4 regions of the Streptomyces sp. NPDC044003 genome follow, and region 2 is predicted to be linked to each of the others. Evidence: riboswitches for the same ligand, from Rfam matches in the RefSeq annotation. Region 2 holds a riboswitch; each other region holds the start of a gene.
What was found. Region 2 has a riboswitch for cobalamin ahead of AC07AW_RS37345 (cobalamin biosynthesis protein). Riboswitches for the same ligand answer to the same signal wherever they lie in the genome.
Positions count from the first base shown of each region.

Region 1: linked by a shared signal. The riboswitch ahead of AC07AW_RS02440 (ribonucleoside-diphosphate reductase subunit alpha) and the one ahead of AC07AW_RS37345 (cobalamin biosynthesis protein) in region 2 are both predicted to bind cobalamin.
Region 3: linked by a shared signal. The riboswitch ahead of metE (5-methyltetrahydropteroyltriglutamate--homocysteine S-methyltransferase) and the one ahead of AC07AW_RS37345 (cobalamin biosynthesis protein) in region 2 are both predicted to bind cobalamin.
Region 4: linked by a shared signal. The riboswitch ahead of AC07AW_RS40760 (ABC transporter substrate-binding protein) and the one ahead of AC07AW_RS37345 (cobalamin biosynthesis protein) in region 2 are both predicted to bind cobalamin.

Region 1 covers NZ_JBWKFA010000001.1:532,816-536,037, forward strand. Annotated here, with positions in the region: gene mctP (monocarboxylate uptake permease MctP) at 1-1,298, shown strand, start outside; gene AC07AW_RS02435 (GNAT family N-acetyltransferase) at 1,372-1,872, shown strand; cobalamin riboswitch at 1,927-2,049, shown strand; gene AC07AW_RS02440 (ribonucleoside-diphosphate reductase subunit alpha) at 2,182-3,222, shown strand, end outside.
Region 2 covers NZ_JBWKFA010000015.1:87,551-90,772, forward strand. Annotated here, with positions in the region: gene AC07AW_RS37340 (cobyric acid synthase) at 1-262, opposite strand, end outside; gene AC07AW_RS37345 (cobalamin biosynthesis protein) at 259-1,233, opposite strand; cobalamin riboswitch at 1,269-1,408, opposite strand; gene AC07AW_RS37350 (hypothetical protein) at 1,535-1,756, opposite strand; gene AC07AW_RS37355 (inorganic phosphate transporter) at 1,773-3,035, opposite strand.
Region 3 covers NZ_JBWKFA010000003.1:346,610-349,831, forward strand. Annotated here, with positions in the region: gene metE (5-methyltetrahydropteroyltriglutamate--homocysteine S-methyltransferase) at 1-1,489, opposite strand, end outside; cobalamin riboswitch at 1,652-1,876, opposite strand; gene AC07AW_RS13665 (3-hydroxybutyryl-CoA dehydrogenase) at 2,048-2,938, opposite strand; gene aceB (malate synthase A) at 2,935-3,222, opposite strand, start outside.
Region 4 covers NZ_JBWKFA010000023.1:13,332-16,553, forward strand. Annotated here, with positions in the region: gene AC07AW_RS40755 (FecCD family ABC transporter permease) at 1-166, opposite strand, end outside; gene AC07AW_RS40760 (ABC transporter substrate-binding protein) at 163-1,218, opposite strand; cobalamin riboswitch at 1,300-1,477, opposite strand; gene AC07AW_RS40765 (cold-shock protein) at 1,551-1,757, opposite strand; gene AC07AW_RS40770 (TetR/AcrR family transcriptional regulator) at 1,983-2,579, opposite strand; gene AC07AW_RS40775 (alkane 1-monooxygenase) at 2,694-3,222, shown strand, end outside.

The sequences.
Region 1 (3,222 bases), on a different contig from region 2:
AGCACGGATACGTCACCACCTCCGACTTCGTGCGCGGCCGCTTCGGCTCCAAGGGCCTGTCGCTGGCGGTGGCGGTCACCGGCATCCTCGCCACCATGCCGTACATCGCGCTCCAGCTCGTCGGCATCCAGGCCGTCCTGGACGTGATGGGCGTCGGCGGCGGCGAGAACACCAACTGGTTCGTGAAGGACCTGCCGCTGCTCATCGCCTTCGGCGTCCTGGCCGCGTACACCTACTCGTCCGGCCTGCGCGCCCCCGCGCTCATCGCCTTCGTCAAGGACACCCTGATCTACATCGTCATCGCGGTGGCGATCATCTACATCCCGATCAAACTGGGCGGCTTCGACGAGATCTTCGGCAAGGCGGCCGAGGCGTACCAGACGATCAACCCGGCGACCGGCAAGCCGAAGGGCGCGCTCGTCCCCGGCGAGGCCGGCCAGTGGACGTACGCGACGCTCGCGCTCGGCTCGGCCCTCGCGCTCTTCATGTACCCGCACTCCATCACGGCGACCCTGTCGTCCCGGAGCCGGAACGTCATCCGCCGCAACACCACGATCCTGCCGCTGTACTCGCTGATGCTGGGCCTGCTCGCGCTGCTCGGCTTCATGGCGATCGCCGCCGGCATCAAGGTCAAGAACGGCCAGCTCGCCATCCCGCAGCTCTTCGAGACCATGTTCCCGGACTGGTTCGCGGGCGTCGCGTTCGCCGCGATCGGCATCGGCGCGCTCGTCCCGGCCGCGATCATGTCGATCGCCGCGGCCAACCTCTTCACCCGCAACATCTACAAGGACTTCATCAAGCCGGACGCCACCCCGGCCCAGGAGACCAAGGTCTCCAAGCTGGTCTCGCTCCTGGTGAAGGTCGGCGCGCTGGTCTTCGTCCTCACCATGGACAAGACGGTCGCGATCAACTTCCAGCTGCTCGGCGGCATCTGGATCCTGCAGACCTTCCCGGCGCTCGTCGGCGGTCTCTTCACCCGCTGGTTCCACCGCTGGGCGCTGCTCGCCGGCTGGGCCGTCGGCATGGTGTACGGCACGGCCGCCGCGTACGGCGTCGCCAGCCCGACCCAGAAGCACTTCGGCGGTTCGGCCGCCGAGATCCCGGGCATCGGCGAGATCGGCTACATCGGCCTCACCGCCTTCGTGCTCAACGTCGTCGTCACGGTCGTCCTGACCTTCGTCCTCAAGGCCGTCAAGGCCCCCGAGGGCGTCGACGAGACCTCGCCGGAGGACTACACGGCGGACGCGGGCGACGCCGGTGTCCGCGACCTCCCGAAGGTCGGGGCCGAAGCGCACTGACCCACGGACGCGTGACAGAGGGGCCCGGAAAACTCCGGGCCCCTTCGCGTGCGGCGGAGGCAGACTGAGGCACATGGACTTCACGATCAGGGCAGTACGGCCCGAGGAGTACGAGGAGCTCGGTGACCTCACCGGGTTCACCTATCTGAATGACGGGCTGCTGCTGCACGGCGAGGACGACTTCTATCTGGCGGTGCTCCGCGACACGGCCCGGCGGGCGCGCGAGAGCGAGGTCCTGGTCGCCGTCGACGCGGACGGCGGGATCATCGGCGGGGTGACCTTCGCGGAGGGCGGCACCACCTGGGCGGACATCGCCGTCCCCGGCGAGGCCGAATTCCGCATGCTCGTCGTCGCGCCGGCGGCCCGCGGCAGGGGCGTCGGAGAAGCCCTCGTACGCGCCTGCGTGGACCGCGCACGGGCCCTTCCCGGGTGCGCGCGCCTCGTGCTCTCCACGGCCGATCTGATGGTCTCGGCGCACCGGATCTACGAGCGTCTCGGCTTCGTCCGCACCCCCCAGCGGGACTGGGAACCGATCCCGGACCACTTGCTGCGGACGTACGCCCTGGAGCTGTAGCGCCGGGACCGACACAACATGTGGGGGGTGCCGCGAGCGGCGCCCCCCACATGTATGCTCATCCTCGCTGTCGACGCAGGGGAATCCGGCGCGAATCCGGAACTGTCCCGCAACGGTGTGCTTCGTGCGGTTTCGTACGCGGTGAGTCCGAGGACCTGCCGGCAGCGCGCCCGGTCCGTCCGTTCCGGGTGTCACAGACGTCCGGGCCTCGCGGAGTGGGCCGGTGGACGCGGCGCGCCCACGCGTACGGGTGCCCGCCTGCCCGCCTTCCCGCCCGAGGCCCCGAGCCGAGCGAGGGAGAGCCCCCACGTGACCATCGCGCCCGCCGATCCGGCCGCAGCGATCGAGACCGACGGCCCCGGGACCGTACTCCTGCGGACCCTGACCGATCTCACCGCCGACCTCCCGGACACCGACCCCGGCAAGGTCGCCGCCGCCGCCCTCCGCGGCCGCAGCGCCACGTCGGACGAGGCGGAGCTGCGCGAGCTGGCCACCGAGGCGGCCGCCGGCCTGATCGCCGAGGACCCCGCTTACTCCCGGCTCGCCGCCCGGCTCCTCACCATCACCATCGCCGACGAGGCGGCCGGCCAGGGCGCCGTGACCTTCTCGGCCTCCGTCGCCGTCGGTCACCGCGAGGGCCTCATCGCCGACCGCACCGCCGAGTTCGTCGCCCTCCACGCGGACCGCCTCGACGCCACGATCGACCCGGCCGGCGACGACCGCTTCGGCTACTTCGGTCTGCGCACCCTCTACTCGCGCTACCTGCTGCGCCACCCGATCACCCGCAAGGTCGTCGAGACCCCGCAGCACTTCATGCTGCGCGTCGCCGCCGGCCTCGCCGAGGACGCATCGGTCCGCGCCCTCGACGAAGTGACGGCGCTGTACGGCCTGATGAGCCGCCTGGACTACCTCCCGTCCTCCCCCACGCTCTTCAACTCCGGCACCCGCCACCCGCAGATGTCCTCCTGCTACCTCCTGGACTCCCCGCAGGACGAGCTGGACTCCATCTACGACCGCTACCACCAGGTCGCGCGCCTCTCGAAGCACGCGGGCGGCATCGGTCTCTCGTACTCCCGCATCCGCGCCCGCGGTTCGCTGATCCGCGGCACCAACGGGCACTCCAACGGCATCGTGCCGTTCCTGAAGACCCTCGACGCCTCCGTCGCCGCCGTGAACCAGGGCGGCCGCCGCAAGGGCGCCGCCGCGGTCTACCTGGAGACCTGGCACGCGGACATCGAGGAGTTCCTGGAGCTCCGCGACAACACGGGCGAGGACCAGCGCCGTACGCACAACCTGAACCTGGCGCACTGGATCCCGGACGAGTTCATGCGCCGGGTCAACGCCGACGCC
Region 2 (3,222 bases):
TGGAGCGGTCGCTGCCGGGCTTGAGCAGCACCGGGTTCATGAGGGCGGTCGGCTCCACCCGCGCGGCCTGCGCCTGCATGGCCTGCGCGCGGCCGATCTCGGCGCCCTCCCGGGTGACGAAGGAGTTGAGGGACATGTTCTGTCCCTTGAACGGCGCCACCTTGACGCCCTGCCGGACCAGCCAGCGGCAGATGCCGGCCGTGACGACGCTCTTGCCCGCGTCGGACGTGGTCCCGGCGACGAGCAGCCCCCCACCCCTCATGCGTTCCTCCGCTTCAGCGCGCTCGCGATCATGCGGCCGCCGACGCAGGCGGCCAGGGTCAGTCCGGTGATCCGGCGGGAGAGCCGGACCGCGCGGTCGATGTCGGCGACCTCGACGGGCCGCCCCTCCTCGTTGAGGACGGGCCGGTGCTCGACCCGCCCGGCGTACGAGAGGGTGCCCCCGAGCCGTACGCCGAGGGCGCCCGCGAAGGAGGCCTCGACCGGTCCCGCGTTGGGGCTCGGGTGCTTCGCGGCGTCCGCCCGCCAGGCTCGTACGGCGCCGCGCGGGTTCCCGCCGGCGACGGTCGCGAGCACGGCGGTCAGCCGGGCGCCGGGCCGGCCGGCCACGTCGTCGAGGCGGGCCGAGGCCCAGCCGAAGCGGCGGTACCGGGGCGACTTGTGGCCGACCATCGCGTCGAGGGTGTTCACCGCGCGGAAGCCGACCAGGCCCGGCACGCCCGCGACCGCTCCCCAGAAGAGGGCGCCCACGACCGCGTCGGAGGTGTTCTCGGCGACGGACTCGACGACCGCGCGGGCCATCGCGGGACCGTCGAGGGACTGCGGGTCGCGCCCGCACAGGTGAGGCAGCCGTTCCCGGGCGACCTCCAGGTCCCCCGCGGCGAGGGCGCCGCCGATCGCGCGGGCCTCGCGTCCCAGGGTCGTACCGCCGACGACGGCCCAGACCGAGGCGGCGGTGAGGGCGACGGAGGCGGCGCGGCTGCCCCGTACCGTACGGGCGGCGAGGGCGCTGGCCGCGACGGTGGCGCCGGCGCAGACGGCGGTGTGCAGGGCGCCCCAGCCGCGGTGGTCGTGCCAGAGGGCCTTCTCGACCCTGCCCGCGGCCCGGCCGAAGGCGGCGACGGGGTGTCCGCGGCGGGGATCGCCGACGAGCAGGTCGACGGCGAGTCCGGCCGCCGCGCCGTACGCGAAGACACCGGTGGCTCTGGAGAAGGTGGGGCTGCGGCCGGGCATGGCGATGTGTCCTCACTCAGGGTCCGCGCCCTGGATCGACGTGACCGGCGGCGAGAGTTCCTGACTCCCGGACCCCTCGGATCCGGTCACAGTGGCGGGACCGCGCCGGAATCGCACCGGACTTCCTCTACTGCCGCCGTAATGGCCTCGGCAGTCCACCACGGCCCGAGAACAGCCGTCAACTCACCCTTGACCTGCACCGCGTCACTGTGCGAAGCACCACAAACACGGCAGCGGAAACAAGCGGCCGGGCGGCCCGCACCCGAAGGTGCGGACCGCCCGGCCGGTCATGCTCGATACGTCAGGCGACGATCAGGTAGATGCCGTACGCCACGGCCGCCATGCACAGGGCGAAGCAGGCGTAGGCGCCGGTGCGGGCCAGGGCGGCGGAGCCTCCCTGGGCGGCGGCCTGCTCCTGCTTGGAGAGGCCGATGACACCGAGGGTGAAGAGGCCCACGAGGGCGACGGTCGCCACGAGGCTGACTCCGAAGACGGAGCCGAGGGCTGCCCAGTCGATCTTCATGCTTGGTTCCAGTTCCTTAGACCGCGGCGGTGGCCGGGGGAGCGGCCGGGTCCGTGGGGACCGGCGCGGGGATGGTGGTCTTCAGGTCCTCGTCCGCGACGGCGGCGACGGTACCGGCCGGCGGCGGGGTGACGGCCGCGATCGCGGTGGTCACGACGCCCTCGGGCTCGGCGTCGGTGTCGACCTCGTTGACGTTGGTGTGGTCGACCGGCTGGCGGCGGGAGACGAGCCAGATGCCGAGGCAGGAGGCGGCGAGGAAGGCCGCGACGACGTAGACGCCCCAGTTGCCCTGACGGGCGACGTACTCGGCACCGGCGGCGACCAGGCCGGCGGCCGGCAGGGTCAGGCCCCAGGCGACGAACATCCGGGTGGCGGTCGACCAGCGGACGACACCGCCCTTGCGGCCCAGACCCGCACCCATGACGGCGCCGGAGACGGAGTGCGTGGTGGAGAGGGAGAAGCCCAGGTGGGAGGAGGCCAGGATGACGGTGGCCGCGCTGGTCTGGGCGGCGAAGCCCTGCTGCGGCTGGAGGTCGGTGAGGCCCTTGCCCATGGTGCGGATGATGCGCCAGCCGCCGAGGGCCGTGCCGAGCGCGATCGCCGTACCGGCGGAGACGATGACCCAGACCGGCGGGTTGGCGCCGGAGGGCAGGGAGCCGCCGGCGACCAGGGCGAGGGTGATGATGCCCATCGTCTTCTGGGCGTCGTTGGTGCCGTGGGCGAGGGAGACGAGACCGGCGGAGGCGATCTGGCCGACGCGGTAGCCCTTGGCCGTGTCCTTCTCGGAGGTCTTGGCGCCGATCCTGTACGTCAGCTTCGTGGCCAGCATCGCGGCGATGCCGGCGACGATCGGCGCGGCGACGGCCGGGATGAGGACCTTGCTGACGACGACCTCGCCGTTGACGCCGCTGACGCCGATCGAGGCGACGGTCGCGCCGATGAGGCCGCCCATGAGGGCGTGGGAGGAGCTGGAGGGCAGTCCGACCAGCCAGGTCACCAGATTCCAGAGGATCGCGCCGACGAGCGCGGCGAGGATCACTTCGGGCTGGATGCCGTCCTCGTTGACCAGTCCTTTGGAGATCGTCTTGGCGACCTCCACGGACAGGAACGCGCCGACGAGGTTCAGTACGGCGGACATGACCACCGCCGTCTTCGGCTTGAGGGCACCGGTCGAGATGGTCGTGGCCATCGCGTTGGCGGTGTCGTGGAAACCGTTCGTGAAATCGAACACGAGAGCTGTCACGACCACAATGGCGAGCAGCAGCGTGATGTGTTCCATTTACCCAGGCAATCGTTCGACGTCAGTGTTTCGTTGAACGTAGGCAACCTGAGTGAACGGAAGATGAACTGGGGCGGGCGACGTGGTGTCCCTAACCGGTGTCAAGAGATTCCGCTTCTCGCCCCGGGGGGCCCGGTGTCCACGATGCGGTCACCCCGGAACCACGGGCATCCCAGTCCTCCCGGGG
Region 3 (3,222 bases), on a different contig from region 2:
GCACGAGGACGTCGATCCCGGCCTTCTCCTGGTAGGCGATCACCTCCTGGATCTCAGCCCTGATGCGCTCCTCGTAGCCGTCGGTGTCGACCCGGCCGGCTCGCAGGTCCGCGCGTGCGGCGCGCAGTTCGTCGGTCTGCGGGAAGGAGCCGATCGTGGTGACCGGCAGCGGCGGCAGGCCGAGGTGGGCCCGCTGGGCGGCGGCCCGCTCCGGGTACGGCTGGGAGCGCCGCGCGTCGGCGTCGGTGACGGCGGCGGCACGGGCCCGTACGACCGGGTCACGCGTGAGGGGGGAGTCGGCGCGCGAGGCGAGGGCGGCTCGGTTGGCGGCGAGTTCCCCTGCGATCGCGCCGGTGCCCTTCGACAGGCCCTTGGCCAGGGTCACGATCTCGGCCGTCTTCTGCCGGGCGAAGGCGAGCCAGCGCACGATCTGCGGGTCGGCGTCCTTCTCGGCGGACGCGTCGAGCGGCACGTGGAGGAGGGAGCAGGAGGCGGAGACGTCCACCCGCTCGGCGAGACCGAGGAGGGTGCCGAGGGTGGCGAGGGACTTCTGCAGGTCGTTCACCCAGATGTTGCGGCCGTCGACGACGCCGGCGACGAGCCGCTTGCCGGGGAGGCCGCCGACGGCGGCGAGGGCGTCGAGGTTGGCGGCGGCTGGTCCGGTGAAGTCCAGCGCGAGCCCCTCGACCGGTGCCTTGGCCAGGACGGGCAGGGCGTCGCCGAGCCGGTCGAAGTAGGAGGCGACCAGCAGCTTCGGCCGGTCGGTGAGCGCGCCGAGGTCCCGGTAGGCGCGTGCGGCGGCGTTCAGTTCGGCCGGGGTGCGGTCCTGGACGAGGGCCGGTTCGTCGAGCTGGACCCACTCGGCCCCCGCCGCCCGCAGGTCGGCGAGCACCTCGGCGTACACGGGAAGCAGCCGGTCGAGCAGGGTCAACGGCTGGAAGGCGACGGAGACCCCAGGTGCGGGCTTGGCGAGCAGCAGGTACGTGACGGGGCCGACCAGGACGGGCCGGGCGGCGAGGCCGAGGGCGAGGGCCTCCTTCAGCTCGGCGACCTGCCGGGTGGAGTCGGCCGTGAAGCTCGTGTCCGGGCCGAGTTCCGGCACCAGGTAGTGGTAGTTGGTGTCGAACCACTTGGTCATCTCCAGCGGGGCGACCTCCTGCGTACCGCGTGCCAGGGCGAAGTAGCCGTCCAGGGCGTCGGCGGCGACGGCTTCGCGGTGGCGTGCGGGGATCGCGCCCACCATGACGGTGGTGTCGAGGACGTGGTCGTACAGCGAGAAGTCGCCCGTGGGCACCTCGTCGATGCCCGCCTCGGCAAGCTGTCGCCAGTTCGCGGCGCGCAGCTCGGTGGCGGTGGCGTGGAGGGCGGCGGAGGTGACCCGGCCCGTCCAGTACCCCTCGATCGCCTTCTTCAGTTCCCGGCCCTGTCCCTGGCGGGGGTAGCCGTACACGGTGGCCCGTGCTGCCGCGGCTGCGGACTTCGTGGTCACGGAGATCTCCTTCGCGAGATGAATCCCTGAGATCCCGGGAACGGGGAGAGCGCGAAGGGGTGACGGACCGGACGGGACGCGCGCGTGGCAAGGCACGATCGTCCGCCTGGTATGTACGCCGACCCGCCCTCGAGGTCACCGGGATGTCCGCGCGCGGAACCGTCCGCGTGCGGGCAACGGGCAGGTCTTCGGACTCGCGGGCACGCCCACCGGGATCAACCGGCGGACTCCTACTGGCCGTCGCTTCCCAGACCCGTTCGGGCCCAGTGCGTATGACGGCGGTCGTTCCCGCTCACCGCTGCGGGGCAGTCCCGGATTCCCACCGGGTTCCCTCTTACGACGCATCCCGCCTGGCTGACGGGGCGAACCAGCTGCGCGCACCACACTACGAGGACCGACCGCTGTGGCACGGCGAAGTCCAGAATCCGGACGGTGAGGTCGGACACGCGGGTGGGAGCGTGGCACGGCGAGAGGGCGGGAAGCGCCACATCGCCTCCCGCCCTCCCCACGCGGACCGTCGGACCCTCATCCGATGTTCCGCGGTGCCGCCCAGGGTCGTCAGCCCGGGCCACCGGGTCTCTCCTCCCGGTCGTACACGTGGAACCCGCGACCGGTCTTGCGGCCCAGCAGGCCCGCCTCCACCATCCGCAGGAGCAGCGGCGGCGGGGCGTACAGGGGTTCCTTGAACTCGTCGTGGAGCGACTCGGCGATGGAGGCGACCGTGTCGAGACCGATCAGGTCGGCCAGCCGGAGCGGGCCCATGGGGTGGGCGCAGCCGAGTTCCATGCCCCGGTCGACGTCCGGGGCGGTGGCGAAGCCCGACTCGGTCATCCGGATCGCGGACAACAGGTACGGGACGAGGAGGGCGTTGACGACGAATCCGGCCCGGTCGGCGGAGCGGACGACGGTCTTGCCCAGGGTGTCCGTGGCGAACTGCGTCACCGTCCTCGCCGTGGTCTGCGAGGTGTGCAGGGTGGTCACGACCTCCACCAGCGGCAGGACCGGCACGGGGTTGAAGAAGTGCAGTCCGACGACCCGGTCGGCGCGGCCGGTGACCATGCCGAGGCGCATGACGGGGAGCGAGGAGGTGTTGGTGGCGAGGATCGCCGCCGGATCGGCGACGATCTTGTCGAGCGCGGTGAACACCTCGGTCTTGGCGGCGGCGTTCTCGGTGACGGCCTCGACCACCAGCTGCCGGTCCGCCAGGTCGGACAGTTCCGCGGTGGCGGTGATCCGGCTCAGGGCGGCCTCGGCGGAGACACGGTCGAGTCTGTTCCGCTGTACGGCTCGTTCGAGGGAGACGGCGATCCGCTCCCGGGCGGCCCGCGCCGCCGGACGGGTCACCTCGCGCAGGACGGTGTCGAGCCCCGCCCGGGCGCACACCTCTGCGATGTCGGCGCCCATCTGTCCGCCGCCCACGACGCCCACGCGCCGGATGTTCCCGCTCACGCCCGCGGCTCCGGGATGCGGACGAGGTGGCGCGTGTACGCGGAGGGGGTGAAGAAGGACGGCAGTTCCATGGCGAGAGCGGTCTCCTCGAACAGTTCCCGCACCCGGTCGACGGCCGCCCAGGGATACTCCGCGCCGAACCTGGCGAGTTCCTCGTCCGTGATCCGCAGGACGGTCTCGCGGTCGAGCACCCGGTGCCGCAGCCACTGCCAGATCTGGACGCGGGCGATCTCGGCGGTGGCCGCGTCCTCCATCAGGCCGTGGAGGGCGACGGCCCCCTGGCC
Region 4 (3,222 bases), on a different contig from region 2:
CGCCGCCGCCGAGGTGGGCGGCGATCACGGAACCGGCCTCGCCGACGCCGATGTCCGCCGGGCCGATGGTGACGGCCACGGCCACGGACAGGCCGAGCAGCACGAGTCCGGCCGCCGTCCACAGGAGCACCGTGGCGGACGTGACCGCCCGTTGAGCGGTCCTCACTTCGCGAGACCGTACGAGCGGAGCGCGGCCGCCACCTTCTCCACGCCCTCGACGGTGCGCAGGGTGGGGTTCATCGCCTGGCCGCTGAGCAGGACGTACCGCTTGTGCTTCACGGCCGTCATGTTTCTGGTGAGGGGGTCGGACTCCAGGAACTCGATCTTCTTCGCCGCGCTCTCGGCGGACTGCGCGCGGCGGGTCAGATCGCCGATCACGAGGACGTCGGGGTCACGGTCCGCGACGGTCTCCCAGTTGACCTGGGGCCACTCCTCGCGGGTGTCGTCGAAGACGTTCTTCGCCCCGAGCGCGTTCGTGACGATCCCGGGCGCCCCGCAACAGCCCGCCATGTAGGGCGCCTTGGCGTCGGAGTACCAGTAGAGGACGGTGGCGTCGGTGAAGTCGGCCGCCGCCGTGGCCTTCGCGACCCGGGCCTTGAGCCCGGCGACGAGCTTCTCGCCCCGCTCGGGAACGCCGAACACCCGGGCCAGGTCGCGGATCTCGCCGTAGACGGTGTCCATGGTGAGCGGGCGGGTGCGGACGCCGTCGCCGTCGCCGCTGTTGTCCTTGCCGACGCAGTCGGTGGGCGAGAGGTACGTGGGGACGCCGAGCTGCTCGAAGCGTTCGCGGGGCGCGACCCCGCCCTTGCCGAGGGTGTACGCGAACGAGGCGGCCGCGAAGTCGGGTTCGGTGTCGAGGACCTTCTCGAAGGAGGGGTAGCGGTCGGCGAGGCGCGGGACCTTCGCGTTCTCCTTCTCCAGGCCCTTGAGCACCGGGTCGGTCCAGGTGGCGGTGCCCACCATGCGGTCGGCGAGGCCGAGGGAGAGCATGATCTCCGCCGCTCCCTGGTCGAGGGCGACGGCCCGGCGCGGCGCGCGGTCGACGCGGACCGGCCGTCCGCAGTTGTCGTCGAAGGTGACGGGGTAGCCGCGCTCCGGGGCCGCTCCCTTCCCGGTCGGCGCGGCGGTTCCACCGCCGCAGCCGGTCACCGTCGCGGTGAGGAGGAGGACGCCGGCCAGGGCGGGCACGGCGGATCGGACGGGGTGTGCGAGCGGCACGGGGAACTTCCTCTGCGTCCACGGCTCATACGCGGAGCCTGTCGTACGGTGCTCCCCGGACGGCAGCGTGCCGCCGGGGCCGCCAGCAGGTCTTCGGACTCGGGGTCAGCCGGACGGAGCGCCTTCCCGGGCCCGTCGTGCCGCCCAGTGGCCGATGCTCCGCCCGTCGCCCTCACCGCTGCGCGTCAGTTCCGGTCTTCCACCGGATTCCCTGACCCGTGGACGTACCCGTTCAGGTGCGTACAAAGGTGCGACTGGCCTCGGCACAGTACCACCGGCCGGTCGCCGCGCCCCGGGACGCCTGTCGACGCCCCCGGGGACGCCTGTCGGCGTCAGACGCGCAGTTCCTTCGCCTCGAAGCGGCCGTCGCCGAGGACCAGGACGAAGGAGACCTGCTGCCCCTCGGAGACCGTCCGCTCCTCGCTCTCGATGTCCTCGGCACGGAAGTACACCTGCTCCTCGGAGCCCACGGGGACGACGAAGCCGTACCCGCCGAGACGGTTGAAGGACTGTACGAACCCTGTGCTTCTGCCTGCCACGGCGGCCTCCTCGTCGGCACGGGCGACGCGGTCGAGGGTGTCCGGCCCCGGGCGGGCCGTGTCCGCGCCTCAGGGGAGATGTACCCCGTGTACCCGCCCTTCGCCACCGCCGCGACCCCGGGGAGAACCACCCCGAACGATCTCGTACAATATTCAACAGAGGCCCGCTGCCGGAGATCCCCCGTGTCCGTCAGCGGGCCTCGCCCTTTCCTCGCGGAGCCCGCCTCAGGCGCGGCCGCCCGGGTAGGCGATCCGTGCCGTGATCCTGGCGATGCGCCGCGCCGACTCCTCCGGCGCGGCCACCGGCTGGACGATGTGGCTGACGGTGAGCCGCACGATCGTCTCGACGGCGAGGCCACGGGACTCCTCGTCGACGTCGGGCCAGGCCTCGATCGCGTACGCGTCGAGCATCGCCATCGCCGTGCCGAAGACCGGCTCCGGGCGCGTGGTGAGGTAGGCGAGAAGATCGTCCTCGCCGCCGCGCGCGGCGAGCAGGACGCTCTTGATGAGCGGGTTGTCCACCGCCTGCTGCAGCGTGTAGCCGACGCCCGCCGCCGCTGCCGCCTCCAACTCGCCCCGGTGGGCGTCGAGTTCGCGCTGGATACCGAGGAGGAAGCCCTCCAGCTCGCGCTGGACCAGGGCGTTGCCGATGGCCTCCTTCGAGCCGAACTCGTTGTAGAGCGTCTGGCGGCTGATGCCGGCGGCCCGCGCGATGGCGGCCATGCGGAGCCCGCCCCAGCCGTCGGCGGCGACGAGCCGGTAGGCGGCGTCGAGCACCTGCTCGCGCAGGAGGGACCGAACACTCTCACGGAAACGTGTCATCGTGCCCCCACTTTATCCACCGGCCCCTATCCAGAGCATTGACACCTCACCGGCAGTCCGTCTATCAACTGGACAGAACGCATGTGAAGTGTCCACCTCTCCGAGGAGCCGGTCTTGGCCCTGCACAGCGACTCCCCCGAAGCCCCCGCCGCCTGGCGCGACCCCAAGCGCTGGCTCTGGCTGCTCGGCCTGCTCATCCCGGCCTTCCCCTTCCTCTCCTGGGGTCTGGTGGCCGCCACCGGGCTCCGCCTCTTCTGGTGGACCGGGATCCTCGTCCTGTACGTGATCTTCCCGGTCGTCGACCACCTCATCGGCAAGGACTCCGCCAACCCGCCGGACAGCGCGATCGCCCACCTGGAGCAGGACCGCTACTACCGGTGGTGCACCTACCTCTACCTCCCCCTCCAGTACACCGGTCTCGTCCTCGGCTGCTGGCTGATCACCCGGGGCGACCTCTCCCTCCTGGACAGGATCGGGCTGACCTTCACCCTCGGCGGGGTCGCCGGCATCGCCATCAACACCGCCCACGAGCTGGGGCACAAGACGGAGACCCTGGAGCGCAGGCTCTCCCGGATCGCGCTCGCCCAGACCTGGTACGGCCACTTCTACGTCGAGCACAACCACGGCCACCACATCCGCGTCG